Regions from separate parts of the Kitasatospora sp. NPDC058243 genome, predicted to be linked through region 4. Evidence: riboswitches for the same ligand, from Rfam matches in the RefSeq annotation. Region 4 holds a riboswitch; each other region holds the start of a gene.

The links. Region 4 has a riboswitch for cobalamin ahead of ACFVX9_RS09760 (CoA-acylating methylmalonate-semialdehyde dehydrogenase). Riboswitches for the same ligand answer to the same signal wherever they lie in the genome.
Region 1: linked by a shared signal. The riboswitch ahead of ACFVX9_RS31400 (ribonucleoside-diphosphate reductase subunit alpha) and the one ahead of ACFVX9_RS09760 (CoA-acylating methylmalonate-semialdehyde dehydrogenase) in region 4 are both predicted to bind cobalamin.
Region 2: linked by a shared signal. The riboswitch ahead of ACFVX9_RS06665 (FecCD family ABC transporter permease) and the one ahead of ACFVX9_RS09760 (CoA-acylating methylmalonate-semialdehyde dehydrogenase) in region 4 are both predicted to bind cobalamin.
Region 3: linked by a shared signal. The riboswitch ahead of ACFVX9_RS16270 (HoxN/HupN/NixA family nickel/cobalt transporter) and the one ahead of ACFVX9_RS09760 (CoA-acylating methylmalonate-semialdehyde dehydrogenase) in region 4 are both predicted to bind cobalamin.

What each region holds. Positions count from the first base shown of each region.
Region 1 covers NZ_JBHVWW010000064.1:38,185-45,120, reverse strand. The annotation lists gene ACFVX9_RS31410 (glycoside hydrolase family 26 protein) at 79-1,533, opposite strand; gene ACFVX9_RS31405 (hypothetical protein) at 1,674-2,693, opposite strand; cobalamin riboswitch at 3,115-3,257, shown strand; gene ACFVX9_RS31400 (ribonucleoside-diphosphate reductase subunit alpha) at 3,449-5,872, shown strand; gene ACFVX9_RS31395 (ribonucleotide-diphosphate reductase subunit beta) at 5,893-6,888, shown strand.
Region 2 covers NZ_JBHVWW010000006.1:71,629-78,564, forward strand. The annotation lists gene ACFVX9_RS06645 (hypothetical protein) at 1-58, opposite strand, end outside; gene ACFVX9_RS06650 (GNAT family N-acetyltransferase) at 308-787, opposite strand; gene ACFVX9_RS06655 (ABC transporter substrate-binding protein) at 859-1,854, opposite strand; gene ACFVX9_RS06660 (ABC transporter ATP-binding protein) at 1,877-2,641, opposite strand; gene ACFVX9_RS06665 (FecCD family ABC transporter permease) at 2,641-3,723, opposite strand; cobalamin riboswitch at 3,813-3,952, opposite strand; gene sodN (superoxide dismutase, Ni) at 4,041-4,436, opposite strand; gene sodX (nickel-type superoxide dismutase maturation protease) at 4,624-5,079, shown strand; gene ACFVX9_RS06680 (CGNR zinc finger domain-containing protein) at 5,102-5,692, opposite strand; gene ACFVX9_RS06685 (amino acid ABC transporter ATP-binding protein) at 5,806-6,558, opposite strand; gene ACFVX9_RS06690 (amino acid ABC transporter permease) at 6,600-6,936, opposite strand, start outside.
Region 3 covers NZ_JBHVWW010000020.1:103,153-110,088, forward strand. The annotation lists gene ACFVX9_RS16235 (Xaa-Pro peptidase family protein) at 1-1,040, opposite strand, end outside; gene rpmF (50S ribosomal protein L32) at 1,131-1,304, opposite strand; gene rpsR (30S ribosomal protein S18) at 1,404-1,640, opposite strand; gene ACFVX9_RS16250 (CobW family GTP-binding protein) at 1,653-2,819, opposite strand; gene rpsN (30S ribosomal protein S14) at 2,825-3,130, opposite strand; gene rpmB (50S ribosomal protein L28) at 3,130-3,366, opposite strand; gene rpmG (50S ribosomal protein L33) at 3,524-3,688, shown strand; gene ACFVX9_RS16270 (HoxN/HupN/NixA family nickel/cobalt transporter) at 3,836-4,948, opposite strand; cobalamin riboswitch at 4,978-5,192, opposite strand; gene ACFVX9_RS16275 (metalloregulator ArsR/SmtB family transcription factor) at 5,274-5,657, shown strand; gene ACFVX9_RS16280 (DNA-formamidopyrimidine glycosylase family protein) at 5,677-6,486, opposite strand; gene ACFVX9_RS16285 (AAA family ATPase) at 6,567-6,936, opposite strand, start outside.
Region 4 covers NZ_JBHVWW010000010.1:23,912-30,847, reverse strand. The annotation lists gene ACFVX9_RS09770 (enoyl-CoA hydratase/isomerase family protein) at 1-806, opposite strand, end outside; gene ACFVX9_RS09765 (acyl-CoA dehydrogenase family protein) at 806-1,945, opposite strand; gene ACFVX9_RS09760 (CoA-acylating methylmalonate-semialdehyde dehydrogenase) at 1,953-3,452, opposite strand; cobalamin riboswitch at 3,669-3,860, opposite strand; gene ACFVX9_RS09755 (BlaI/MecI/CopY family transcriptional regulator) at 4,127-4,591, shown strand; gene ACFVX9_RS09750 (M48 family metalloprotease) at 4,582-5,529, shown strand; gene ACFVX9_RS09745 (MarR family winged helix-turn-helix transcriptional regulator) at 5,729-6,289, shown strand; gene ACFVX9_RS09740 (ABC transporter ATP-binding protein) at 6,293-6,936, opposite strand, start outside.

The DNA of each region.
Region 1 (6,936 bases), on a different contig from region 4:
GAATTCAGTGGTGTAGCACACCTCGCGGCGACCGGCTCGGCGGACGCACGGGGCGGCTCGACGAACGCGCGGGGCGGCTCAACGGACGTGCAGGCCGCCCCAGTCGACGTTCGCGCCGAACGGGCCTGCGCCGCCGGTGAGCGCCAGCGGGCTGTGGTAGGTGGCGTTGACGTCCGCGCCGGAGTTGCGCGGCTGGTCCGGCGTCAGGTTGTCCGAGGTGAGCGACTGCCCCCAGACCGTCCAGATCGTCCAGGGCGTGCGCCGCAGCGTGTCCGGCTGGCGGGAGTTGACCGGGACGGCGAAGGACTCGGCCAGGATCCGCGGCTTGCCGTAGGCGGCGAGCCCGTCGTAGTACCGCTTGGTCCACACCTCGCCGGTGCCGATCGGGTGCGCGGGGCTGCCGCTGTAGTCGTCCACCCCGACCACGTCGACGTACTGGGAGCCCGGGTAGTAGTCCCACGGGTCCGCGCCGGGGGCTCCGTCCCAGGACACCGGCGTCCAGACGAACAGCAGGTTGTGCAGGCCCCTGGTCTCCACCAGGTAGCGGTAGGTGATCCGCCACAGCGCCTGGTAGTCGGCCGGCTTCTGGCCCGACCACCAGAACCTGCGGGCGCAGTCCTGCACGTTCATCTCGTGGTACGGGCGCAGCAGCACCGGCACGTCGTGGGCGGCCAGGTACTCCAGGTGGTCGGCCAGGTAGGACAGGTCGGTCATCAGCGCGCGGTACTCGGGGGTGTCGTGCGCGCTGTCGACGACGCGGCCGAACCAGCCCTTGTCCTTCGCGGCCGGGGAGTTCGAACAGAGCACCTGCTCGAAGGACTTGACGTCCGAACCGGGGTAGGGCTGGTGGAAGGACATGCCGACGATCCCGGCCGGCCCCCCGCCGTTGTCGGGCAGTTCGGTGGTGGTGCCGTCGCAGTTGTGCTGGACACCGGCCGTGCCGTAGCTGCCGTCGTCGGCGCGCGGGTGGCCGGACCAGACGGCGGAGAGCAGGTCGACGGCGTCGTCGGTGTACTGCCAGCCGGCCCGGCAGGTGGGCCACCGGCCGGCCGAGTAGGAGCGCGGGTCGCCGACACCCCAACCGGTCTGGCCGTAGCCGGGGCCGAGGTCGGTCTCGACGAAGCCGGGCAGCTTGCCGGTGAGGTCGGCGGCCTTCTTGTAGTAGTAGCCGACCTGCTTGGTGCCGCGGTAGTCGCCGTACTCGGGGTTGTTGCGCTCGTTGTGCGCCTCGACGTGCTGGCCGATCACCGTCCCGCCGCTCTGCCCGGTGCGGGCCTGCCCCTCCAGGTCGGCGAGCAGTTGCTGGACGGCCCGGGCGTTCGGCGAGGCCTGCGGGTCCCGGGCGAGCAGGTCCCGGCCGACCTCCGGCGGCAGGGTGCGGCCGGAGAAACCGACCGCCACCGGGACGCGGGCGGGCTGTTCGCCGTCGGCCCGGCCGTCGCGCTGCAACAGCGCCACGGCGCCCGCGGCCACCACGACCCCGGCCGCGGCCAGGACGGCGGGCTTGCCGCGCAGGGCTCTGGGCAGGGCCACGGACCGCTCCTCCGGTTGCTCGCCGGCACCGGCCCAGGCGGACACAACCGGAACACTCGTGCGAATGACTGCCCCGAGAGCCTGCCACACTCCCCCGGCCCCGGCGAGCGAACCCGCCGGGGCCGGGGTGTCACGGCGGATCAGCCGGCCGCGGCGGCCCCCGGCGCACCCGGCGCGGCCGCGGCCTTGGCGCGCTGGAGCAGCTGGCCCTTCACGTGCTCGCCGAAGCCGGCGGCCGCCGCGGTGGCGGCGGCGTCGGCGGTGTTGCCGCCCTTCGCCGAGCCCTCGACCGTGAAGTAGGCGTACCGGCCCAGGGTGTTGTGCGTGTTGGTGCAGCCCGGCGTAGCGCAGAAGGCCGGCGCGCCCGGCGCGACGGCGCCCTTGAGGTGGCCGGTGTAGCTCTTCATCGAGGTCTCGGCCTGGATCTTGTGGTCGAAGACCGCGACGCCGACGGTCACCGCGCTGTCGCCGGAGACGTAGGTCGCCCGGAGCACCTTCTGGCAGCCCTGGTCACCGAGGACCTTGCCGAGCCCGCCGGTCGTCGAGTTCCCGTCCCAGCAGGGCGAGTCCAGCGAGACGAAGGTCCGGTTCCAGGTGGCGCCGTTGACCGTCACCTGGAGTGCGGAGAACAGCGCCCCCGCGTCCTGCGGCGCCGGGTCGGTGGCGGCCTCCCAGATCGGCTTCGACGGGTCGTCCGGCGCGCCGCCCGGGGTGCCGGACGGGTTCCCGCCCGGGGTTCCGGCGGCATTCGGCGCGGCACTCGGTGCGGCGGAGGACGGCCGGTTGGAGGCCGAGGCGGTCGGCCCGGCGGTCGGCTTGTCGCCGTCGCCCTTCGTCAGCAGCACCGCACCGCCCGCGACCAGGCCGCCGACCAGGACGACCGCGACCGCCACGCCGAGGGCCCGCAGCCGGCGGCGGCGCTTGTCGTCCGCCGCGTTGCGGTCCGCCAGCGCCTGCCAGTTCGGCTCGGCGCGCTGCGGCGCCTGGGGCTGCGGGTACGGCTGCGGGTGCGCCTGCGGGTGTCCTTGGGGATGCGTCTGGGGATGCGGCTGGGGGTTCGGCTGCCACTGCGGCGGCAGCTGCTGCCCCGGTTGGCCCGGCTGTGGCAGCGGAGGCTGCCCCGGCGGGCCGGGCTGCGCCACCGGCTGCGCGGGCGGCACCGGAGGCCCGTACGAGGCCGGCGGCGGCCCGAAGCCCCCACTCGGCGGCAACACCGGACCGGGCACCACCGGCGGCTGCTGACCGTGCGCGTCCCCCGGCCCGGCGGGAGGCGTTCCCTGCGGACCCTGCCCGGGTGCGCCAGTTCCGTCGCTCACGCGCCCCCTCGCTTCGCTCGATGATCGCTTCGCGAAACGCGCCCCTCGGCGCTTCGCTCGCTCATGCGCCCAGATCGTAGGGCATGCCCCCGCCAGCCGGTCCGCCCGGTGACCGTTCCGTATCGAAACCAGGACGCCGGAGCCCGGAACCAGGGCCCCGGGAGCCCGGATCCGAGGCGCCCCAAGGCCACGGCCCGCCCCCTCCCAGCACCCCCGGTTATCGCGCCGACACACCGCGCCGTACTACATGTGGGGTCGCATCAGAGAGACACCACAAGATGTATGCTCAATCCTGCTGTCGATGCAGGGGAACCCGGTGCGAATCCGGGACTGCCCCGCAGCGGTGAGCGGGCGGCTCCAGCAGCCGCACCGCGAGTCCGAGTACCTGCCGACGGTGTGCGCACGGGCCCTCCCGCAGAGGCCGCGCCAGCACGAGAACTACCTTCCGGGCCTCGCGGGCGGGCCGGGGACGCCACTGTCGCGCGACGCTTTCTGCGTACGTGCCGTGCTCCCCTGCCCCGAACGGCCCGGTACCCCCCGATCACCGCCGCCGATCGCCGCCAGGAGAGAGCGCCTTGACCACCGCTGCCTCAGCCACCCTGCCCGCCCAGGGCACCGGCCCCGCCCCCACCGACCCGACGGTCTCCGACCCCGGCGGCGCGCTCCTTCGGCTGCTCACCGACCGCAGCGTCGACCTCCCCCAGGTGGACCCCGGCCATGTCGCCGCCGCCGCGCTGCGCGGCCGCCACGCCGGCTCGGACTTCGCCGAGCTGCGCGGGCTGGCCGTGGACGCCGCCGCGTCGATGATCGCCGAGGACCCCCAGTACTCGAAGCTGGCCGCCCGGCTGCTCGCCCTGGAGATCGTCGACGAGGCGAACAGCCAGGGCTCGCGCTCCTTCGCCGCCTCGATCGCCGTCGGCCACGACGAGGGCCTGATCGGCGACACCACCGCCGCCTTCGTCGCCAAGCACGCCGCCGCCCTGGACGCGCTGATCGACGCGCACGGCGACGACCGCTTCGAGTACTTCGGCCTGCGCACCGTGCAGTCCCGCTACCTGCTGCGCCACCCGATCACCCGCAAGGTCATCGAGACCCCGCAGCACTTCCTGCTCCGCGTCGCCTGCGGCCTGGCGGTCGGCGACAGCGAGCAGTCCGTGCGCGAGGTCGCCGAGCTGTACGGCCTGATGAGCCGGCTGGAGTACCTGACCTCCTCGCCGACCCTGTTCAACTCCGGCACCCGGCACCCGCAGATGTCGAGCTGCTACCTGCTCGACTCCCCGCTGGACAACCTGGACTCGATCTACAACCGCTACGCGCAGATCGCCCGGCTGTCCAAGCACGCCGGCGGCATCGGCCTGTCCTACTCGCGCATCCGCTCGCGCGGCAGCCTGATCCGCGGCACCAACGGCAAGTCCAACGGCATCGTCCCGTTCCTGCGCACCCTCGACTCCTCGGTCGCCGCCGTCAACCAGGGCGGCCGCCGCAAGGGCGCGGCCTGCGTCTACCTGGAGACCTGGCACGCCGACATCGAGGAGTTCCTGGAGCTCCGCGACAACACCGGCGAAGAGGCGCGGCGCACCCACAACCTCAACCTGGCGCACTGGATCCCGGACGAGTTCATGCGCCGGGTCAACGCCAACGAGGACTGGTCGCTCTTCTCCCCCGCCGACGTGCCCGAGCTCGTCGACCTGTGGGGCTCCGACTTCGACGAGGCCTACCGCAAGGCCGAGCTGGCCGGCAAGGCCGTGCGCACCATCCCCGCGCAGACCCTGTACGCCCGGATGATGCGCACCCTGGCGCAGACCGGCAACGGCTGGATGACCTTCAAGGACGCCTCCAACCGCGCCGCCAACCAGACCGCGCTGCCCGGCCGCACGGTGCACTCCTCGAACCTGTGCACCGAGATCCTGGAGGTCACGGACGACTCCGAGACCGCCGTCTGCAACCTCGGCTCGGTCAACCTCGGCGCCCACGTCGCCCCCGGGGCCTCCGTCGACGACCTGCTCGGCGCCATGGACTGGGAGCGCCTCGACGCCACCGTCCGCACCGCCGTGACGTTCCTCGACCGCGTGGTGGACATCAACTTCTACCCGACCACCGAGGCCGGCACCTCCAACTCCCGCTGGCGCCCGGTCGGCCTCGGCGTGATGGGCCTCCAGGACGTCTTCTTCAAGCTGCGGATCGACTTCGACTCCGCCGAGGCCGCGCGGCTCTCCACCCTCATCGCCGAGCGCATCATGCTCACCGCGTACGAGCGCTCCGCCGACCTGGCCGAGCAGCTGGGCCGCCACGAGGCCTACGGCGAGACCCGCGCCGCCCGCGGCGAACTGCACATCGACCACTTCCCGACGGCCGCCCCGCAGTGGGCCGACCGCTGGACCGCGCTGCGCGCCCGCATCGCCGAGACCGGCCTGCGCAACTCGCTGCTGCTGGCCATCGCGCCGACCGCGACCATCGCGTCCATCGCCGGCGTCTACGAGTGCATCGAGCCGCAGGTCTCCAACCTGTTCAAGCGCGAGACGCTGTCCGGCGAGTTCCTCCAGGTCAACCCGTACCTGGTGCGCGAGCTCAAGGAGCTCGGCGTCTGGGACCAGCAGACCCGCGACGCCCTGCGCGAGGCCAACGGCTCCGTCCAGGAACTGGGCTGGCTGCCCGCCGAGGTCCGCTCGCTCTACCGCACCGCCTGGGAGCTGCCCCAGCGCGCGCTGATCGACCTGGCCGCGGCCCGCATGCCGTACCTCGACCAGAGCCAGTCGCTGAACCTGTTCATGGCGGCGCCGACCATCGGCAAGCTCAGCTCGATGTACGCCTACGCGTGGAAGGTCGGTCTCAAGACCACCTACTACCTGCGCTCGCGCCCGGCGACCCGGATCGCCCAGGCCGCCTCCGGTGCCGCCCGCGCCGCCGCGCCCGCGTCCGCGTCCGCGCCCGTGCCGGTGAACACCCCGACCCTCACCCCGGAGGAGGAGGCCGCGCTGGCCTGCTCCCTGGAGAACCCCGAGTCCTGCGAGGCCTGCCAGTGAGCACCCCCGACCGCGAGAAGATGCTGCTCGACCCCGGCTTCGAGCTGACCCTGCGCCCGATGCGCTACCCGTCGTTCTACGACCGGTACCGGGACGCGATCAAGAACACCTGGACCGTCGAGGAGGTGGACCTGCACTCCGACGTCGCCGACCTGGCCAAGCTCAGCGAGGGCGAGCGCCACCTCATCGGCCGCCTGGTCGCCTTCTTCGCCACCGGGGACTCGATCGTCTCCAACAACGTGGTGCTGAGCCTCTACAAGCACATCAACTCCCCGGAGGCGCGGCTGTACCTGTCGCGCCAGCTGTTCGAGGAGGCCGTGCACGTCCAGTTCTACCTGACGCTGCTCGACACCTACCTGCCCGACCCCGAGGACCGCAACGCGGCCTTCGCCGCGGTGGAGAACATCCCCTCCATCCGCCAGAAGGCGCAGTTCTGCTTCAAGTACATGAACGCCGTCGACCACATCGACTCGCTGCAGACCAAGGAGGACCGCCGCGCGTTCCTCCTGAACCTGATCTGCTTCGCGGCGTGCGTCGAGGGCCTGTTCTTCTACGGCGCGTTCGCGTACGTGTACTGGTTCCGCTCGCGCGGCCTGCTGCACGGCCTGGCCACCGGCACCAACTGGGTGTTCCGCGACGAGTCCATGCACATGGACTTCGCGATGTCGGTCGTCGACACGGTCCGCGAGGAGGAGCCCGACCTCTTCGACGACGAGATGGCCAAGCAGGTCACGGAGATGCTGGAAGAGGCCGTCGAGGCCGAGCTCCAGTTCGCCCAGGACCTGTGCGGCGACGGCCTCGCCGGCATGAACACCGACTCCATGCGCCAGTACCTGGAGGCCGTGGCCGACCAGCGCCTCGCCCGCCTCGGCCTGCCGATCCGCTACGGGTCCACCAACCCGTTCGGCTTCATGGAGCTCCAGAACGTCCAGGAGCTGACCAACTTCTTCGAGCGCCGCGTCTCCGCGTACCAGGTCGCCGTCGAAGGCTCCGTCGCCTTCGACGACGACTTCTAAAGCACTCAGACACACCAGAGGTGCCCCGCCCGGCTCACCGCCGCGCGG
Region 2 (6,936 bases), on a different contig from region 4:
CGGGCAGCCGGACCTCCACGAAGTCCTGCACTCCGGGCTCGCCGTCGATCTGGGACACCCTCACCTCCTGGGTGACGCGCTGTGCTTCCGGGCCGGTGGCCGCGGCACTGTCTGTTGCTTGGCTCAACTGCTTCGCCCCAACTGTCCAGAGGGGTGGTGCGGTACGTACCGGTCATACCCTTCGCGGGGCGACCGGACGCCGCGTATCCGCCTGAGACCTTACCGCCTTCCGCACGCCGGCCGGGGCTCGGGAGTCACTCATGGTAAGCCATCGCGACGCAGGGTGGCAGGGGTTCGGGCGGTCCGTTCAGTGACCGCCGCCGGCGGCGGCGAGCGCCTCGCCGGTGAGCCGGTAGACGGTCCAGCCGTCCATCGGCACCGCGCCGAGGGACTTGTAGAAGTCGATCGAGGGCGTGTTCCAGTCGAGCACCGACCACTCCACCCGCGCGTAGCCGCGCTCGACGGCGATCCGCGCCAGTTCCAGCAGCAGCGCCTTGCCGTGGCCGCCGCCGCGGGACTGCGGGCGGACGTACAGGTCCTCCAGGTAGATCCCGTGGGTGCCGCGCCAGGTCGAGAAGTTGAGGAACCAGACCGCGAAGCCGACCGGCTCGCCGGTGGCGTCGTCCTCGGCGATCAGGCCGAACAGCGCCGGGTTGGCGCCGAACAGGGCGTCGCGCAGCTGCTCCTCGGTGGCCACGGCCTCCTGCGGGGCCTTCTCGTACTCCGCGAGCTCGCGGATCAGGGCGAGGATGACGGGAACGTCGGTCACGACGGCGGTGCGGATCATGCCGCGAGCCTACTGCGCGCCCCCGCCCCCGGCCCAGGCCCTGATCGGGGCCCGGGCCGGGGGCGGGCGGGTCAGCGGGCGGGGACGGTGCGCAGGTAGTCGGCCAGCGCGGTGATCGCGGCCGGGTTGCGCGGGCTCTCCACCAGGTCGACGTAGTCCAGGACGAAGATCCGGTCGTTCCTGACCGCCGAGACGCCGGCCAGCGGCGGGAAGGACTTCAGGAAGGCGCGCTTGGCGTCGGCGCCGGTCTCGCCGTAGTTGTTGATCAGGATCACCTCGGGGTCGCGCTGCACCACGCTCTCCCAGCCGACGGTGACCCAGGTGTCCGCGAGGTCGCCCATCACGTTGGCCCCGCTGGCCTTGGCGATGATCTCGTCGGCCGCGGCGAACTTCCCGGCGGTGTACGGCTTGTCCTGCCCGCTGTCGTACAGGAACACGGACGGCCGGCGCTCGGGCTGCGGGGCGGCGGCGACCTGCGCCTTGAAACCGGCGACCAGCTTGTCCGCCCGGTCGCGGACGTCGAAGATCTCGCCGAGGTTGGCCAGGTCGGTGTAGAGCGCGTCCAGCGGGGACATCACACCGCGCTCGGTGCCCTTGCCGCTGCGGCAGGACTCGCTGAGCACGTACGAGGCGATGCCGAGGTCCCCCAGCGCCTGCGGGGTGAAGCCGCGGCCCTCGTCGAAGCCGTAGTGCCAGCCGGCGAAGACCAGGTCGGCCTTGGCGCCCAGCACGATCTCCTTGGTGATCTCCTTCTTGGAGAGCCACGCGGTCTGCTGGTAGCCGTCCTTCCAGGCGACTTGGTCGACCCGGCCCTTGTCGTCGGGCATCACGTAGCCGGCCATCCGGTCGGCCAGGCCGAGGGCGAGCATCAGCTCGGTGATGCCGACGTCGTTGGTCACCGTCCGGGCGGGCTTCTGCGGGAAGGTGAGCTTGGTGCCGCAGTTCTCCACGGTCACCGGGTAGTGGGCGGAGGCGGCGGTGGCGTCGCCGCTCGGGGCGATCTCGGCGCCGCAGGCGGTGAGCCCGAGGGTGAGCAGGGCGGTGATGGCAACGGCCTTGGTGCGCACGGGGGTTCCTTCGGGGGGTGGGTCAGATCCGGTCGAAGAGCAGTTGGACGGCGCCGGTCACCGGGTGCCGGACGGGGGTGGCCCGGACGCCGAACACCTCGGCCAGCAGGGCGGGTCGGAGCACCTCGGCGGGCGGCCCCGAGGCGACGATCCGGCCGGCCCGCAGCACGTACAGCAGGTCGCAGTGGCCGGCCGCCAGGTTGAGGTCGTGCAGCGCGGTGAGCACCGTCGGGCCGGCCTCCCGGACCAGCGCCAGCACGTCCAACTGGTGGGCGATGTCCAGGTGGTTGGTGGGCTCGTCCAGCACCAGCAGCCGGGGCTCCTGGACCAGCGCGCGGGCGATCAGCACCCGCTGCTTCTCGCCGCCGGACAGGCTCAGGAAGCCCCGCCCGGCCAACTGCTCGGCGCCGACCTTGCGCAGCGCCTCGGTGCAGCGGGCGTGGTCGTCCGCGCCCGGGCCGCCCAGGCCGCGCCGGTGCGGCAGCCGGCCCATGGCGACCACCTCGGCCACCGTGAAGTCGAACTCGGCGGAGTGCTCCTGGGGGAGCGCGGCCACCCGCCGGGCGGCCTCGCGCGCGGTCAGCGCGTGCAGGTCCGTGCCGTCCAGCAGGACGGCCCCGGCGGCCGGCCGCAACGCCCGGTAGACGCAGCGCAGCAGCGTCGACTTGCCGCTGCCGTTCGGTCCGATCAGCCCGACCACCTGCCCGGCGGCGGCGTCCAGGGCGACGTCGTGGACCAGCCGGGCACCGGCCAGCTCGACCGAGACGGAGTCCAGGGCGAGATCCATCAGCGGCCTCCGAAGGAATAGCCGCGACGGCGCATCAGCAGCAGGAAACAGGGCACCCCGAGCACCGCGGTGACCACCCCGACCGGCAGTTCGGCGGGCGCCAGCAGGGTGCGCGAGACGATGTCCACCCAGACCAGCAGCAGCGCCCCGGCGAGCGGCGCGACCAGCAGCACCCGGCGGTGCCCGGCGCCGACCAGCATCCGGGCCAGGTGCGGCACCATCAGCCCGACGAAGCCGATCGCCCCGCTGACGGCCACCACCGTGCCGGTGACGGCGGCGGTCACCACGAACAGCTCGCGGCGCAGCCGGTCCGGGTCCACGCCCAGCGAGGCGGCCGTCTCGTCGCCCATGGCGAGCGCGTCCAGCCGGCCGGCGGCGCAGGCCAGGTACGCCAGGCCGGCCAGCACGGTGGTGGCGGCGATCGGCACCGAGCCCCAGGTGGCGCCGCCGAGGCTGCCGAGCAGCCACATCATGGCGTCCCTGGCGGCCTCGCCGCGGGCGGCCGCGAAGACCATCAGCGCGGTGACGGCGGAGAAGCCGTAGGAGAGCGCGGTGCCGGTGAGCACCAGCCGCAGCGGGGTGAGCCCGTAGGCCGTCCGCGCCGCGAGGTAGACCAGCACCATGGCGACCAGCGCGGAGCCGAACGCGGAGGCCGAGATCGCCCACACCCCGAGCGAGGCGAAGGCGCCGAGCAGCAGCACCGCGTTGGCGCCGACGGCCGCGCCGGAGGAGATGCCGAGCACGAACGGGTCGGCCAGCGCGTTGCGCACCAGGGCCTGGACGGCGACCCCGGTGGCGGCCAGCCCGGCGCCGACCACGGCGGCCAGCACGGCACGTGGCAGCCGGATCTCCCAGACGATCGCGTAGGCGGCGGCCTCGTCCGCCTCCAGCCGTCCGCCCGTCAGCCCGGCGGCCAGCAGCCGCAGGACGCGGGGCAGGCCGATCCCGGAGGCGCCCAGCGCCACGCCGCAGAGCAGCGAGAGCAGCAGGGCGGCGGCCAGGCCGACGGCGAGCGGGAGGGCGGGTATTCGGCGGGCGGGCGGGCTCGTTGCGCCACTGCCCGCGGCTGCGGTGCTGCTCACGGTGCGCCTTGCCTCGGGCCGCGGGTGCGCGGGGGCGGCACCGGTCGGGCGCGGGCCCGGGCGCCATCCCCTCGCAGTCCACGGCGAGTTGTCGGGAGTTCAGCGGCCGGGGGCGATCGGGCTGGCGCGGCCCAGGGGGCCGTGCTCACCGTTGCGGGTCAGCGCCGGATTCACACCGGACTTCCCCCTCGGACGCCCTGGCAGCATAACAGCCACTCAGGCTAGGCAACCCTTACCGGGCTCGGGTGGGGCGTGAACGCACGACCGCCCCCGTCCGGGCTCGCGGACGGGGGCGGTCGGGTGGCGACGCGTCAGGCTCAGGCCTGCTTGGTCTCCCAGAAGATCTTGTCGACCTCGGCGATCAGGTCCAGCAGGGCCTGGCCGGTGGCGGGGTCGGTGGACGCCTTGGCGGCCGAGGCGGCCTTCAGGGTGTCGTTGATCAGCTGGTGCAGCTGCGGGTACTTCTCGAAGTGCGGGGCCTTGAAGTAGTCGCTCCACAGCACCGAGATGTGGTGCTTGACGGCCTCGGCACGCTGCTCCTTGATGATCAGGGCGCGGGTGCGGAAAGCCGGGTCCTCGTTGGCCTGGTACTTCTCCTGGGTGCCCTTGACCGACTCGGCCTCGATCCGGGCCTGCGCCGGGTCGTACACGCCGCAGGGCAGGTCACAGTGGGCGTGGGCGGTGGCGCGCGGTGCAAACAGACGAGAGAACATGGGAGTCCTTCCTTAGATCGTCTTCCCGCGCCCGAGATTACCCTTCCGCCCCCGGGGTTTCGCGATCGGGCGGTGGGCCTAGGGCAAAAGGCGGACCCGGAACCGGGGTAATCCGGACATCGAACGGATCGAACGGGGTGACGGTCCGTACGGCAGACTGGGACCGGTCGGTCCGGGAGGAGGAGTCGTGGCGCGGAGCACGGAACCGGCGGGCACGGAACCCCGGGGGCGGGGCGGCGGCGCGGTGCCGTTCGGGCTGGTCGACGTGGCGGGCCCGTCGATGGTCCCGACCCTGCGCGAGGGCGACCAGTTGCTGGTGCGCTACGGCGCGCCGATCCGGCCCGGCGCGGTGGTGCTCTTCCGGCACCCCTTCCAGCAGGACCTGCTGGTGGTGAAGCGGGCCGCCGAGCGGCGTCCGAGGGGCTGGTGGCTGTTGTCCGACAACCGGCCGGTGGACAGCGACAGCCGCAGCTACGGCCCGGTCCCGGACGAACTGGTGCTCGGCCGGGTGCTGCTGAGGCTGCGCCCGCGCCCGGCCTGGCTGGCGCCGGGGCGGCGGCTGGAGCGGCTGCTGCTGAGCACCCGGCTGGCCCGGGTGCCGGGCCTGGCCCGCCGCCTGGGCGTCTGGGCGGAGCAGCTCTGACCCCCTGGGCCCTGCCGGGGACCTAGCCGGCGGCGCCGAGTGCCGCGGCCTCGGCCTCCTGGCGCTTGCGGGCCCGGTACGCGGCGACGTTGGCGCGGGTCGCGCAGCGGTCCGAGCAGTAGCGGCGGGAGCGGTTGGTCGAGGTGTCCAGGTAGGCGTTGCGGCAGGGCGCGGCCTGGCAGATGCCGAGCCGGTCGGCGCCCAGCTCGGTCAGGTGGACGGCCAGGCCCATGCAGGCGACCGCGCTGAAGTGCGCGGTGGCGGTCGGCGAGTTGTCGGCCAGGTGCAGGTGCCAGCGCGGCCGGCCGGCGTCGTCCAGGTAGTCGTGCCCGGAGACCAGCGGGCTGACCGGGTACTCCATCAGCAGGCTGTTCAGCAGGTCGACGCCCCGGATCTCGTCGCCCTCGGCGGCGGCCTCGAAGACCCCGCGCAGCCTGGTCCGCACCGCCCGCAGCCGGGGCAGGTCGGACTCGTCGGCCTGTGCGGCGGCCCGCGAGGAGTCGGAGAACAGGCCGCGCACCGCGTCCACGGACGTCAGCGTGTCGGTGCCGCGTTCGGGCTCCTCGGTGTTCACCAGCCGAACGGCGAGATCGGCGTACGAGGCGAGCTCCACGGAGGTCCTTCCAAAAGGTCGGTAACGGGCTGATTGCGTCCAGCCTATTACCTGGGTGGGGAAAACGTCGGCGCCCGGCAGGAGCAGCCTGCCGGGCGCCGGTCGGTACGGTTCTACAGCACCTTGGAGAGGAAGGCGCGGGTGCGCTCGTGCCGGGGGTCGGTGAGCACCTCGCGGGGGTTGCCGGACTCGACCACCACACCGCCGTCCATGAACACCAGCGCGTCGCCGACCTCGCGGGCGAAGCCCATCTCGTGGGTGACGACCACCATGGTCATGCCCTCCTCGGCGAGGCCGCGCATGACGTCGAGGACGTCGCCGACCAGTTCGGGGTCGAGCGCCGAGGTGGGCTCGTCGAACAGCATCAGCTTGGGCTTCATGGCCAGCGCGCGGGCGATCGCGACGCGCTGCTGCTGGCCGCCGGAGAGCTGGGAGGGGTAGTTCTTCGCCTTGTCGGCGAGGCCGACCCGCTCCAGCAGGACCATCGCCCGCTCCCGGGCGGCGGCCTTGCTCTCGCCCTTGACCTGGACCGGGGCCTCCATGACGTTCTCGACGGCCGTCATGTGCGGGAACAGGTTGAAGCGCTGGAAGACCATGCCGATGTCGCGCCGCTTGACGGCGACCTCGCGGTCCTTGAGCTCGTAGAGCTTGTCGCCCTTCTGCTGGTAGCCGACCAGTTCGCCGTCCACCCAGAGGCGTCCGCCGTTGATCTTCTCCAGGTGGTTGATGCACCGCAGGAAGGTCGACTTGCCGGAGCCGGAGGGGCCGATCAGGCAGAACACCTCGCCCTGCTTGACCTCCAGGTCGATGCCCTTGAGCACGTGCACGGAGCCGTAGGACTTGTGGACGCTCTCGGCGCGCACCATCGGCTGCCCGGTGGCGGCGGCCGGGGTCCTGCTCAGGTCGGTCATACGTGACCACCTCCCTCAAGCCCCGGGACGACGTCGGCGCCGGTCTTCGGGGCGGGCTTCCCGGCGAACAGGCCCCGCAGCCGCTGCACCGGGGTGGGCGGGAGGGTCCGGTTGGAGCCGCGGGCGTAGTAGCGCTCGATGTAGTACTGGCCGATGGTCAGCAGCGAGGTGAAGAACAGGTACCAGAGGCTGACCACGATCAGCAGCGGGATGTTCTGGTAGTTCCGGGAGTAGATGACCTGACCGGCCCGGAAGATCTCCTCCAGGGAGATCACGCTGACCAGCGAGGTGGTCTTGAGCATCGAGATGGTCTCGTTGCCGGTCGGCGGGATG
Region 3 (6,936 bases), on a different contig from region 4:
ACCACGAGCGTGTCCTCGATCCGGACACCGCCCTTGCCCGGGAGGTGGACCCCTGGGCCGACGGTGACCGGCACGCGGCTGTCCAGTTTACCCATGTCCGACGGACCGAGGCGCGGCGCCTCCCGGATCTCCAGCCCGATGCCGTGCCCCACCGGGTGCGGGGAGGTCTCGGTGTGGCCGGCCGCCTCCAGGATCTGCCGCGCGGCCCGGTCGGGCACGTACTGCTCCACGCCCGGTCCGAGCGCCTCCCGGCCGGCCCGCTGGGCCCGGAACACCAGCCGGTGCAGCTCCACCTGCCAGGGCGCGGGGGCGGCGCCGATCACGAAGGTCCGGGCGGTGGAGACGCCGTAGCCCCGGTACTGGGCGCCCATCACCACGGTGAGGAAGTCGCCCTCCTCCACCCGGCGGTCGGTCGGCTGGTGGGCGGGCCGGCCGGAGTGGCTGCCGGTGCCGACGGACACCGGGTAGGCCGCCCGGTCCGCGCCGTGGTCGATCATCCTGCGTTCCAGCTCCATCGCCAGGTGCCGTTCGGTGCGGCCGACCAGGATCGACTCCAGCAGTTCGCCGAGCGCCTGGTCGGCGATCTCGGCGGCGATCCGCAGGTCGGCGATCTCGTGCTCGTCCTTGACCACCCGCAGCCGCTCGACCACCTGCGCCAGGTCGGCCAGCCGGGCCCCCTCCGCCAGGCTCGCCACCGCGCGGTGGCGGCTGACGGTCAGGTCGTGCTCCTCCACCGCGAGGTCCGCCACGCCCAGTCGCGCGGCGGCGGCGGCCGCCGCCAGGGCGGTGTCCGCCGCGGCCGCCACCGGCACCTGGGTGACGTCCGGCGCGATCAGGTGCTCCCCGGTGTCGTCCGGCGGCAGATCGTCCGGCACTGCCAGCAGCACCCGCTCCCGGGTCAGCAGCAGCGTCGCCCCGCAGGGCGCGCAGCCCGTCAGATACCGCACGTTCGCCGCCCGGGTGATCAGCGCCGCATCGGCCCCGGCCGCACTGCAGTGCTCCCTCACCCGCTCCCGCCGACCCGCGTACGCATCAGACATGCGTCGAGCCTACGAACCCCCACCCCGATCCGCCCGCCGAGCACCCCCGACAGGGCGCGCTCCCGCCCCCGCACGCCCTCTTTGTGGTCGCTACGCCCCCTCCGGATCGATCAGGCCTCGGCGATAGGCGGGGACCAGGTTCTGGGGGACGAGCAGTTCGCGGCCGTTGAGGGTGATCGGGACGAGCTTCGGGGCCTTGCCCTTCCACTGGGCCCGGCGGTGCCGGGTGTTGCTGCGGGACGTCTTGCGCTTGGGGACGGCCATCGGGGGCTCCTTGTCGGGTGGTGACGGTGGTGACGGTGGTGACGGTGGTGACGGTGGTGGCGGTGGTGACGGTGGTGGCGGTGGTGCCGGCGGCGATGGCTACCGGGTGGTGCCGGCGTCGTACGGGAGGAGGGCCATCTCGCGGGCGTTCTTGACGGCCCTGGCCACGGCGCGCTGCTGCTGGACGGTGAGCCGGGTGACGCGGCGGCTCCGGATCTTGCCGCGGTCGGAGACGAAGCGCCGCAGCAGGTCGGTGTCCTTGTAGTCGATGTACTCGACGCCGGCCGCGAACAGCGGGTTCGGCCGGTCCTTGGGCGGGTTCGGTCGCTTACGCACAGTGACGGCTCCTCAGTGAACGGGGTCGAGCAGGTCCCGGAAGGCGTCCGGCAGGGCCTTCCAGCCGGGTTCGCCGGCGGCGAGTTCGGCGTCGGTGAGCAGACAGGAGTCGAGCAGCCCGGTGACACCGTCGACGTCCAGGCCCTCGGCGGTGAAGCTGAGCTGCTGCACCCGGTCGCCGTGCAGAGGGTGCCAGTCGAGGGCGGCGGCGGCCCGGCGGGCGGGCGGGTAGAGCTCCCAGGCGGCGTCGGGCAGGGAGGTGAGCCAGGGCCCGCACTCCTCGACCGCGAGGTTGGCCCCGGCGGCGTCCCAGGCGAGCATCAGGTCGGGCCGGTTGGCCAGCCAGAAGCGGCCGCGGCTGCGCTGGGCGGCGGGGACGAGCAGTTCCAGCGCCCGGTGCAGCCGCTCGGGGTGCAGCGGGCGGCGGCGCTCCCAGACCAGCGTGGTGACGCCGGCCTCGTCGCTCTCCTGCGGGAGCAGCGCGATCGCCGGGTTGACCCGGTCGCGGGCGGCGGCGACGTCGAAGCCGCCGAGGGCGGCCCGGGTGAGCGCGCCGGTGCCGAGCCGGACGACCCGGGCGGTGGGGTGGAGCTGGCGGAGCAGCGCGAGCCCGGGCGTGTGCGCCGTCGCGCGCGGGACGGCGAGGGTGGTGGCGTACTCGACCTGGTGGGCGAGCGCCTCCGCGCGGGTCCGCTGGTCCTGGCGGGCGGTGTGCTCGCCGTGGTCCACCAGGTCGTCGGAGACGGAGAGTTCGCCGATCAGCCGGTCCGGGTCGACGGCCGTGACCACGCCCGCGAGTTCGACGGCGTCCTCCAGGTGGCGGCCGTCCGCCTCTCCCCCGGCGATCACCTCGACGGCCGGGTGCGGGTCGCTGCCGCCCCACAGTTCGACGATCGCGAGTCCGTACCGGCCTTCGTCGGCGATCCGCAGCAGTCGCGGCAGCAGGTCCTCGCGCAGGGCGCAGCAGGGGCAGTCGTTCACCAGCGGGACGTCGGCGGCGTCGAACCCGCCTCCCGCGTCGCGCAGTTCGCGGTGGACGACGCCCTGCGAGGCCTCCCGCAGGTCGTGGTGGAGGACCACCGCGTCCACCGCGGCCGCGGCCAACTCCCGGACGGTGGCGCGGCGTTCGGCGGCGTGCAGGCCGGCGACGACCACCACGGGCAGCTTGATCCCGTCCACGCCGCTCACCAGCTGGCCTTGCGGACGCCGGGCAGGTGGCCGGCGTGGGCGTGGACGCGGAGGTTGACCCGGGAGAGGCCGAAGGCGCGCAGGTAGCCGCGGGGGCGGCCGTCGACGGCGTCGCGGTTGCGGATCCGGGTGGCGCTGGCGTCGCGGGGCTGGCGGGCGAGTTCGGCCTGGGCGGCGGCGCGTTCGGCGGGGGCGGTGCCGGGGTGGGCGATGATCCGCTTGAGCTCGGCGCGGCGCTCGGCGTACCGGGCCACGACGGCGCGGCGCTGCTCGTTCTTGGCGATCTTGCTCTGCTTGGCCATCAGACCTTCCCCCCTCGGGCGCGGATGCGGGCGACGGCGGCCTCGATGCCGATCGTGTCGATGGTGCGGATGCCCTTGGCGCTGAGGGTGAGCCGGACGTACCGGCCCTCGCCGGGCAGCCAGTAGCGCTTGTGCTGGATGTTGGGGTCGAAGCGGCGGCGGGTGCGGCGGTGCGAGTGCGAGATCGCGTTGCCGAATCCGGGCTTGCGGCCGGTGAGTTGGCAGTGGGCGGACATGGGTGCTCCCTGACGTCCGGGAATGGGCAGGACGGAGCTCACGTTACACCAGATGAAAATGACTTCCATTTCGGTGTACGGTTTCGCCCCAGCCCCGAACACCCCGCCAACCCGCCAACCCGCCAACCCGCCAACCCGCCAACCCGGGAGGACACCCATGGCCCGTAGTGAACTGCGCCCCGTCATCAAGCTCCGCTCCACCGCCGGCACCGGCTACACGTACGTGACCCGCAAGAACCGCCGCAACGACCCGGACCGGATGGTCCTGCGCAAGTACGACCCGGTCGCGCGCCGGCACGTCGACTTCCGCGAAGAGCGCTGAACCCCGCCCGCCCGAACTGAACCCCGCACCGACGGAACGCCGACCGGCAGCGACCCGTACCGCCCCGCAGCGACGAAACGGCGCCTCCCCCGGGATCCCAGGGGAGGCGCCGTCGCTGCTCGCAGCCGTCGCCGCTCGCAGCCGTCACTACTCGGCGGCCACCCAGCGCTTCTCCACCCGGGCCAGCTTCCAGTAGGCGATCGCCGCGGCCCAGACCACCACGAACAGCCCGGCGATCGCGTAGCCGACGTTGTCCAGCGAGATGCCCGCGATCCAGCCGGTGACCGGGTCGGTCAGATCGAGCTTCTCGTGCAGCACGCCGACCAGCTCGATGGTGCCGATGACGAAGGCCACCGCGATCGACAGCCCGGTGATCGTCAGGTTGTAGTAGACCTTCCGGACCGGGTTGGCGAAGGCCCACTGGTACGCGAAGTTCATGAACGTCCCGTCCAGGGTGTCGAACAGGCTCATCCCGGCCGCGAACAGCAGCGGCAGGCAGACGATCGCGTACCAGGGCAACCCGGCCGCCGCGCCCGACCCGGCCATCACCATCAGGGTGACCTCGGTCGCGGTGTCGAAGCCCAGCCCCAGCACCATGCCCACCGGGAACATCTGCCCGGGCCGGGTGATCGAGCGGGTCGCCCGGTTCAGCACCCGGGCCATGAAGCCCCGCGAGTTGAGGTGCTCCTCCAGCTGCGCCTCGTCGTACGACCCGGCCCGCATCGCCCGGAACACCTTGAGGATGCCGAGCAGCGCGGCCAGGTTGAGCGCGCCGATCAGGTAGAGGAACGCGCCGGAGGCCGTCGTGCCGACCATCCCGAGCCACTTGTGGGTGGTCGAGTCGTCGTCCATCAGCGTGCTGGCCAGCTGCGCGCCGCCCGCCACCAGGGCGGCCATCAGCACCACCATCGAGGAGTGCCCGAGGGCGAACCAGAAGCCGACCGAGACCGGCCGCTTGCCGTCCGCCATCAGCTTGCGGGTGGTGTTGTCGATCACCGCGATGTGGTCGGCGTCGAAGGCGTGCCGCATGCCGAGGGTGTACGCGGTGATCCCCAGGCCCACGCCGAAGACCTGGGTGCCGACCGCGTAGTTGTGGGGCGCGACCAGGAAGATGAGCGTCCCGAACGCCACCACGTGCATGGCCAGGATCACCCCCATCAGCCCGGCCGTGCGAACGGTGTCCTCGCGCTTCCAGCGGAACGTGGGCAGCACGGACGGTGTCGCCGGCGCCTCGGCGGCGGCGGTTTCGGGCAGGGTCATTCGGGTCACGCTCCAGCACCTCGTGGAAACACTTCGTGAGATGCCGTGGCCGGTCTCCTGGCTTACGGGGGTCCCGTACCCGCCTTCCCAGGTGCGCGAGGCTCCCAGTGGCGTCGTGGGTACGGACGTCTCTCCATCGTCGACGATCACGATGGCCCGATCACAGTGGCGAGGGCCGCTCCGGACTGGGACCCCTGAGGATCCGTCACCGGTCTTCCCGAGCACCACGGCGGGGAACACCGTAGGGGTCAGGACCCACCCTTGCAAGGCTGCGCACCTGCGCAGGTGTCCAGGATCACAGGCCCCCTCCTGCAACAATGTGCGCATGCATCTCGTACCGGCCGACCGCGCGGGCCACCGCACCATCGACGGACACCGGGTCTGCGAGGCCATCGCCGCGATCGGCGACCCCGCGCACGTCCGCACCTGGGCCGAGCGGTTCTCCCTGCTCGCCGACCCCGGGCGGCTCGCCCTCCTGCTCGCCCTCCACCGGGCCGGCCCGCTCGCCGTCTCCGACCTCGCCGTCGCCACCGGCATGCGCGACCCCGCCGTGTCCCAGGCCCTGCGGCTGCTCCGCACCGCGGGCGTGGTCACCGGGGACAAGGACGGGCGGGTCGTGCGCTACCGGCTCGTGGACGAGGCCATGCGCCCCCTCCTCGACGCGTGCGCCGCCGCCGAACACCACGAGCCCACCGCGGCCGTCGGCTGACCGACTGGACAGTGCCTGGTCAGGCCGCCTGGCAGGCGGGGCACCAGAAGAGGTTGCGCGCGGCGTGCTGCTCCGTCCGGACGTCGGTGCCGCAGACCAGGCAGGGCATCGCGGCCCGCCGGTAGACGTACACCTCGCCGCCGTGGTCGTCGACGCGCGGCGGGCGGCCCATCGCCTCGGGGGTGTGCTCGGGGCGGACGGTGTCGATCCGGCCCGCGCCGACGCCCTCGTGCATCAGGGCGACCAGGTCGGCCCAGATCGCGTCCCACTCGCCCCGGGTGAGGTCGCGGCCGGCGCGGTGCGGGTTGATCCCGTGGCGGAACAGCACCTCGGCCCGGTAGACGTTGCCCACCCCGGCCAGCACCTTCTGGTCCATCAGCAGCGCGGCGACGGTCGTCCGGCTGGCCGATATCCGGCGCCAGGCGGCCTGCGGGTCGGCGTCGGCGCGCAGCGGGTCGGGGCCCAGCCGGGCGGCGACGGCGGCCTTCTCCGCGCCGGTGACCAGCGCGCAGGTGTTGGGGCCGCGCAGGTCGGCGTAGCCGTCGTCGTTGGCCAGCCGCAGCCGGACCAGGCCGACCGGCTCGGGCGCGGGCCCGGTGCCGAAGGCGAAGCCGCCGTAGAGGCCGAGGTGGACGTGCACCCAGCCGCCCTCCTCGAAGCCGAGGAACAGGTGCTTGCCGACGGCTTCGGCCGCGGTGAGCAGCTGCCCGTCGATGGCCTTGGCCTCGTCGGCGAACCGGCCCTGCGGGCTGGACACCTCGACCGGGCGGCCGCCGAAGGCCTTCCGGTTCTCGGCGGCGAGGCGGTGGATGATGTGGCCTTCCGGCACGGGCGTCAGCTCCCCCGGGGTGGTTCGACAGGACCTGCACATCATCGCAGTCGGCGCCGACAGCACCGGATCGTCGCAGGTCAGCGGACCGGCATGCCCATCAGCCGGGCCAGGATGACGCGGTCCAGCTCGGCGGCGGTGCCGGCCACGTCCAGGTACGAGTTGTCGATGATCGGCAGCCCGGAGTTGTACCAGCCGGCCATCCGGCCGTGGATCCGCGCCACCTCCTCGTCACCGAGCCGCCGGGTGCCGCCGCGCCGGGCGTTGCGGTGCAGCACGGAGTCCAGGCTGGGCAGCAGCACGACCGGGATCATGCCGGGGCCGATGTGCCGCTTCCAGCCGCCGAGGCCGATGGCCGGGCGGTCCGGGAAGACGGCGTCGTCGATGATGCAGGAGATGCCGTTGGCGAGGTAGTTGCGGCAGGCGAAGCCGCAGGTGCGGCGGGCCAGC
Region 4 (6,936 bases):
TTCACGGCGGCGGGCGAGTTGGCGGCGATCCGGTCCGCGGCCTCCTTGGCCTCCGGTTCGCCGCTGTCCCGCAGGCGGTCGAGGATCTCCTCCACGGTGTCGGCCCCGTAGCAGTGGTCGATCCAGGCCCGCCGACCGTCCAGCAGGCCGGCCGGTGCGGGCCCGACGTTCCGTTCGAGGGCGTCGTGCACGGGGAGTTCGGCCAGGTCGTCCAGCAGCGCGGGCAGCCGCTCGGCCGGGGCGAAGTGGTCGGCGAGGCCGCAGAGCAGCGCGTCCGCGGCGCCGACGGAGCCCGCGGTCAGGGCGAGGTGGGTACCCAGCTCGCCGGGTGCGAGGGCGAGCAGGTAAGTGCCGCCGACGTCGGGGACGAAGCCGATGCCGGCCTCGGGCATGGCGACGCGTGTGGTCTCGGTGACGATCCGGACGCTGCCGTGGGCGGAGACCCCGACCCCGCCGCCCATCACGATGCCGCTCATGAGCGCGACGTAGGGCTTGGGGTAGCGGGCGATGCGGGCGTTGAGGCGGTACTCGTCGCGCCAGAACTCCTCGACGGCGCCCGGGTCCGCGCCGGTGGCGGCGCGGTGGATGGCGACGATGTCGCCGCCGGCGCAGAAGGCCCGCTCACCGGCGCCGGTGATGACCACGGTGTCGACCCGCTGGTCCTCCTCCCACGCGTCCAGGGCTTCGGAGATCCTTCGCACCATGCCGTGGGTGAGGGCGTTCAGGGCCGCGGGGCGGTTGAGGACGATCAGGCCCGCCCGGCCCTCGCGGTGGACCAGGACCTCGTCGAGGTCGTTCCCGGCCATCACGCGGCCCCGGTCAGGCCGCGGGCGACGATGACGCGCATGATCTCGTTGGTTCCTTCCAGGATCTGGTGCACCCGCAGGTCGCGGACGATCTTCTCGATGCCGTACTCGGCCAGGTAGCCGTAGCCGCCGTGCAGTTGGAGCGCCTGGTTGGCGACCTCGAAGCCGGTGTCGGTGGCGTGCCGCTTGGCCATCGCGCACAGCTCCGGCGCTCTGGGGTCCCCCCGGTCCAGGGCCGAGGCGGCCCGCCAGAGCAGCGACCTGGCCGCCTCCAGCTCCGTGGCCATGTCGGCGAGCCGGAACTGCAGCGCCTGGGCGTGCAGGAGCCGGGCGCCGAACGCCTCGCGGTCCGCCAGATAGCGGGTGGCCCGCTCCAGGGCGTCCTGCGCTCCGCCGAGGGAGCAGGCGGCGATGCCGAGCCGGCCGCCGTTCAGCCCGTTCATGGCGATCCGGAAGCCCTCGCCCTCGGCTCCCAGGAGGCGGTCGGCCGGGAGCCGGACGCCGTCCAGCCGCACCTGGCGGGTGGGCTGGGCGTTCCAACCCATCTTCTTCTCGTCGGGCCCGAACGAGACGCCGGCGTCGTCGCGTTCGACGACGAACGCGGACACCCCGCCGGCCCCCGGCCCGCCGGTGCGGGCCATCACCAGGTAGACCTGGGAGACGCCCGCGCCCGAGATGAACTGCTTGACGCCGTCGAGGACCCAGTGCGCCCCGTCCCGGCGGGCTCGGGTGGTCAGTGCCGCCGCGTCCGAGCCCGCGCCGGGCTCGGTGAGGCAGTAGCTGGCGGGGGTCGCCATGGCGCTGAGGCCCGGCAGCCAGCGGGCGCGCTGGGCGTCGTCGCCGTAGCGGTCGATCATCCAGGCGACCATGTTGTGGATGGACAGGTAGGCGGCGATGGACGGGCAGCCGGTGGCCAGCGCCTCGAACACCAGCACGCCGTCGGCGCGGGTGAGCCCGGAGCCGCCGGACTCCTCGCGGACGTAGACACCGGCCAGGCCGACGTCCGCCGCCTTGCGCAGCACGTCCACCGGGAAGTGCTTGGCCTGGTCCCACGCGACCGCGTTCGGCGCCAGGTGTTCGCGGGCGAAGGCCCGGGTGGTCGCCGCGATGGCGAGCTGGTCCTCTGTGAGGTCGTGCACGGCGCCCTCAGCCCATCGTCGGGATGGTGAAGCTCGCGCCCTCCTTGACCCCGGAGGGCCAGCGCGAGGTGACGGTGCGGGTGCGGGTGTAGAAGCGGATCGAGTCCGGCCCGTGCTGGTTGAGGTCGCCGAACCCGGAGCGCTTCCAGCCGCCGAAGGTGTGGTACGCGACCGGCACGGGGATCGGCACGTTGACGCCGACCATGCCGGTGTTCACCCGGCGGGCGAAGTCCCGCGCCGTGTCGCCGTCCCGGGTGTAGACGGCCACGCCGTTGCCGAACTCGTGCTCGCCGGGCAGGCGCAGCGCCTCCTCGTAGTCGGCGGCGCGGAGCACGGTCAGGACGGGGCCGAAGATCTCCTCCCGGTAGATCCGCATGTCGGGCGTGACGCGGTCGAACAGCGAGGCGCCGAGGAAGTAGCCGTCCTCGTGCCCCTCCAGCCGGAAGTCCCGCCCGTCGACGACGAGTTCGGCGCCCTCCTCGACCCCGAGGTCCAGGTAGCCGCGGACCCGCTCCAGCGCGTCGGCGCCGACCAGCGGGCCGAAGTCCGCCGCCGGGTCGTCCGAGCGCCCGACCTTCAACGCGGCGATCCGCTCGACCAGTTTGGCCACCAGGGCGTCGGCGGTCTCCTCCCCCACCGGGACGGCCACCGAGATCGCCATGCAGCGCTCGCCGGCCGAGCCGTAGCCGGCGCCGATCAGCGCGTCCGCGGCCTGGTCGAGGTCGGCGTCCGGCATCACGACCAGGTGGTTCTTGGCGCCGCCGAAGCACTGCGCCCGCTTCCCGTGCGCGGCGGCGGTGGCGTACACGTACTGGGCGATCGGTGTGGAGCCGACGAACCCGACCGCCTGCACCCGCGGGTCCTCCAGCAGGGTGTCGACGGCCTCCTTGCCGCCGTTGACCACGTTCAGCACGCCCGGCGGCAGCCCGGCCTCCAGGAACAGCTCGGCGAGGCGCAGCGGCACCGAGGGGTCGCGCTCCGAGGGCTTGAGGACGAAGGCGTTGCCGCAGGCGATGGCGGGTGCGGCCTTCCAGAGCGGGATCATCGCGGGGAAGTTGAACGGCGTGATGCCCGCGACCACGCCGAGCGGCTGGCGCATCGAGTACACGTCGATGCCGGTGCCCGCGTTGTCGCTGAACTCGCCCTTCAGCAGGTGCGGGATGCCGGCGGCGAACTCCACGACCTCCAGGCCGCGTTGGATGTCCCCGTGGGCGTCGGCCACGGTCTTGCCGTGCTCGGCGGACAGCAGCCGGGCCAGTTCCTCCTTCTCCTGCTCGACGAGTTGGAGGAAGCGCAGCAGGACGCGGGCGCGCCGCTGCGGGTTCCACGCGGCCCATGCGGGCTGGGCCTGCGCGGCGTCGGCGATCACCGCCTCGACCTCGGCCCGGCTCGCCAGCGGCACCCGGGCCTGCACCCGGCCGGTGTTGGGGTCGTACACGTCGCCGAAGCGACCGGAGGTGCCGGCGGTGGGCTTGCCGGCGACGAAGTGGGTCAGTTCTCGGACCATCGGGTTCCTTCTCTCGACAGGGGTGGGGAGAGGAGGAGGATCGGAGGCCGCCGCCGGTCGGCGGGCGCACGGTGGTGCGCCCCGCGACACGGGCGTGCGGCGGCGGAACGGAACGTCAGGGCGTCGGGGCCCCGGCGGCCGTGGGCACGGGACGACCAGGAGCGGCAGTGGAGCGGGAGCAGCCCGGAGTCATGCGTGTCGTCTCCATCCTCGTGGAAAACACGGAACACCCGCGGCCGGTATCCTGACTCCCGGATCACCGCACGCCCCCAGGCCTTCCCGGCTGGCTGCCAGTGGCCTTCATCTGCGAGGACGAACTCCCCGGTCACAGTGGCGGGACCGTGCCGGACTCACACCGGCTTCCCTGACACCGCGGACCTGCCGTCGACCATATAGTTGGACGTCCTAGTAAGTCCAGAGGCCCGCACGCGCGTTGCGCCATCGGCTTTCCACCGCGCCGAGCGGCACGTGACCGGACGGTGTCCGCAAATCAGGCGCCCGGCAGCGCGGGGCCACGAGCCCGTAAAGTTAGCTGAGGCACACCTAAGCAACACAGGCCGGGCCCATCTTCGCCATACCGGCGCGGGCAGGCCTCGGCCGCCGACCGCTGTCGGCGCCGGAGGTGCGCCTGCCGGGAGTGTGCCTTCCGGGAGTGTCGGGACAGGGAGAACGATGTGAGGGTCGGTCGGGACGCCAGGCGTCCGCACGGGGAACTGGTCGCGGACGTGCTGGCGGTGTTGTGGGCGGCCGGCGAGCCGCTGACCGCCCAGCAGGTCAAGGAGGCGCTGGACCACGGGCTGGCCCGCACCACCGTGACGACGATCCTCACGCGCCTGCACGAGAAGGGGACCCTGGTCCGCAGCCGCCCCGCGCGGTCCTTCGCCTACGCCCCGGTGGAGGACGCCGCCGGACTGGCGGCCGGGCGCATGCGCCGGGAGTTGGAGAAGGAACCCCAGCGGGACCTCGTGCTGAAGCGGTTCGTCTCCTCCCTGTCCGAGGACGACGAGGACGTGCTGCGCCGCCTGCTCCTCGATGCCCAGACCGAGGCCGAGGCCCAGACCGGGGCCCAGACCGGGGCCAGGGCCGCGACCGCGGCGGACTCCGGCAGGCCCGGGCCCGAGGACGACGCATGGGCCTGATCCTGACGGTCGTCGCCCTGGCCCTGCTGCTCCCCTGGGCCGCGGCGCCCGCCGCACGCCGCTTGGCCCTGCTGCTCCCTCCGCGCGAGGCCTCGCTCGTACTCACGGGCGCGGCCGTCCTGCTGGCGGGCGGCACCGTCGCGGCACTCGCCGGGCTGTTCCACGTCCCGTTCCTGGCAGGCCTGGAGCACCTGCCGCTGTCCGGCGTCGTCGCCCGGTGGCCGGCCGTGGTGCCGGTGTCCTGCGCTGCCGGGGCCGCGCTGGCCGTCCAGGCCGTACGGCTGACGCTGCGGTGGCGCGGGCACCGCGTGCTCCTCGCCCGCGCCTGGGGCCTGACCGCTGATGCGACGAGCGACGGCGACCTGCTCGTGGTCGCGGGCAAGGACGCCGAGGCCTTCGCCCTGCCCGGCCACCGGGGGCGCCCCGGCCGCGTCGTCGTCTCGGCCGGCATGCTGAGCGCGCTGGGCCCGGCGGAGCGCGCGGTGCTCCTCGCCCACGAGCGCGCCCACCTGCGCGGGCGCCACCACCTGCTGTCCGCCGCCGTCGACCTCGCCGCCGCCGTACACCCGGCGCTGGCCCGGCTGCGGGCCGACCTCGACTACCACCTGGAACGCTGGGCCGACGAGCAGGCCGCCGCCGCGGTCGCCGACCGGCGCACCGCCGCGACCGCCATCGCCCGGGCGGCCCTGGCCGGATCGCCGTCCGCCCGCCGAACCGCCGGGCCCCTGCTGTCCGTGAACACCGGCCCCGTGCCCCAGCGCGTCCAGGCCCTCCTGGGCCCCGCACCCGCCCGCCCGACCGGCCGCAGGGCGCACGCCGCCGTCGCCCTGGTCGCCGCCGTCACGGTCGCGGCCCTGCTCGGCGTGGCCTTGGCCTACGGGCTGCACGAGTACGTCGAGTACGCGGCCCGGACCCTGAGGGCTCACGGCCCGGTCTGACGACATCGATGTAGACCAACCGTGCGGGTCCGGCTATGGTGAGGCTCGGCTTACCCGTGCGGGTCTTGGCGCAGCCGCCCGCCCGCCGGCGATCAGAGGCCGCGTTCACTCCGGCCTCCGGGCTCGGCATCCCCGCGCGGGTGCCGCCACCATGGCCCCGGTCCGAGAACACGGCGGCCACCGGACGATGGGACCTGGCGTGTACGACGGGAGGACGGGCTCGACGAGCCCCTTCGAACAGACCGTCTACCTCCTGTCGACGGCCGGCAGGGCGGTCGACCGGCTGCTGGCCGACCGGCTCGACGCGAGGGGAATGGGCCCGGCCCATCAGGCGCTGCTGTCCGCACTCGCCCAGCTGGGGCCGCACGGGCGCCGCGACCTCACCGAGCACGCCGCCGCAACCGCAACCGCCGCAACCGGGGCCGACTCCGCCCAGGCACTGGACGACCTCCTGTCGGCAGGCCTGGTGCACTCCATGGTCGTCCAGATCGGCGGGCGGCAGGAGGTGCTGACGATCACCCCGGCCGGGCAGGCAGCGCTGGACGTGCTGCACGACGACGCATCCGCCGTCCAAGGCGACCTGCTCGGCTCGTTGACGAAGGGCCAGCGCGCCGAACTCAACTCCCTGCTGCGGCGGGTGTGCACGGCGGCCGCCCGCGGCGCGGGACGCCGCACGCCCTCGCCCTCGCCCTCGCCCTCGCCCTCGGGCCCCGGCTGGGTGCTCACCGGCGGACAGCGCCGACGGTGGATCTCCGAGTAGGAGTCAGCGGACGCCGGCGGGCTGCTGCGCGGTGAGCGGTGCGGGGCGGGGGCCCGCGAGAGGCAGGACGTGGTCGGCGTGGCCGGTGACGAGGGGGAGGTCATGGCTCACGAGGACCACCGCCAGGCCCCGGCTGGTGCGCAGGTCGTCGAGAAGGTCCATGAGCGCGGCAGCGGTGTCGGTGTCGAGGGCGGAGGTGACCTCGTCGCAGAGCAGGACGTCGGGTTCGGCGGCCAGGGCGCGGGCGAGGGAGACGCGCTGGCGTTGGCCGCCGGAGAGTTCGTGGGGGTGGCGGGTCGCGTAGTGCGGGGGCAGGCCGACGGCGGTGAGCAGTTCGGCGACGCGCTCCTCGCACCGGGCGGCGGGAAGACCGAAGTGCAGCTTCAGCGGCCGGGTGAGGGTGGCACCGACGGTGTGGGCCGGGTTGAGGGCGCCGAGGGGGTTCTGGGGGACGAGCTGGATGCGGCGGCGCTGGTCGCGGCTGCGGCGCCGGTAGGACGGGGCCAGGTGTTCGCCGTGGAGGATGACGCTGCCGGACTCGGGCCGGTGAAGGCCGGCCAGGGTGCGCAGCAGCGTGCTCTTGCCGCATCCGGACGGGCCGGTGATCCCGGTCAGCGTGCCGGGCATCAGGGCGAGGTCGACGGAGG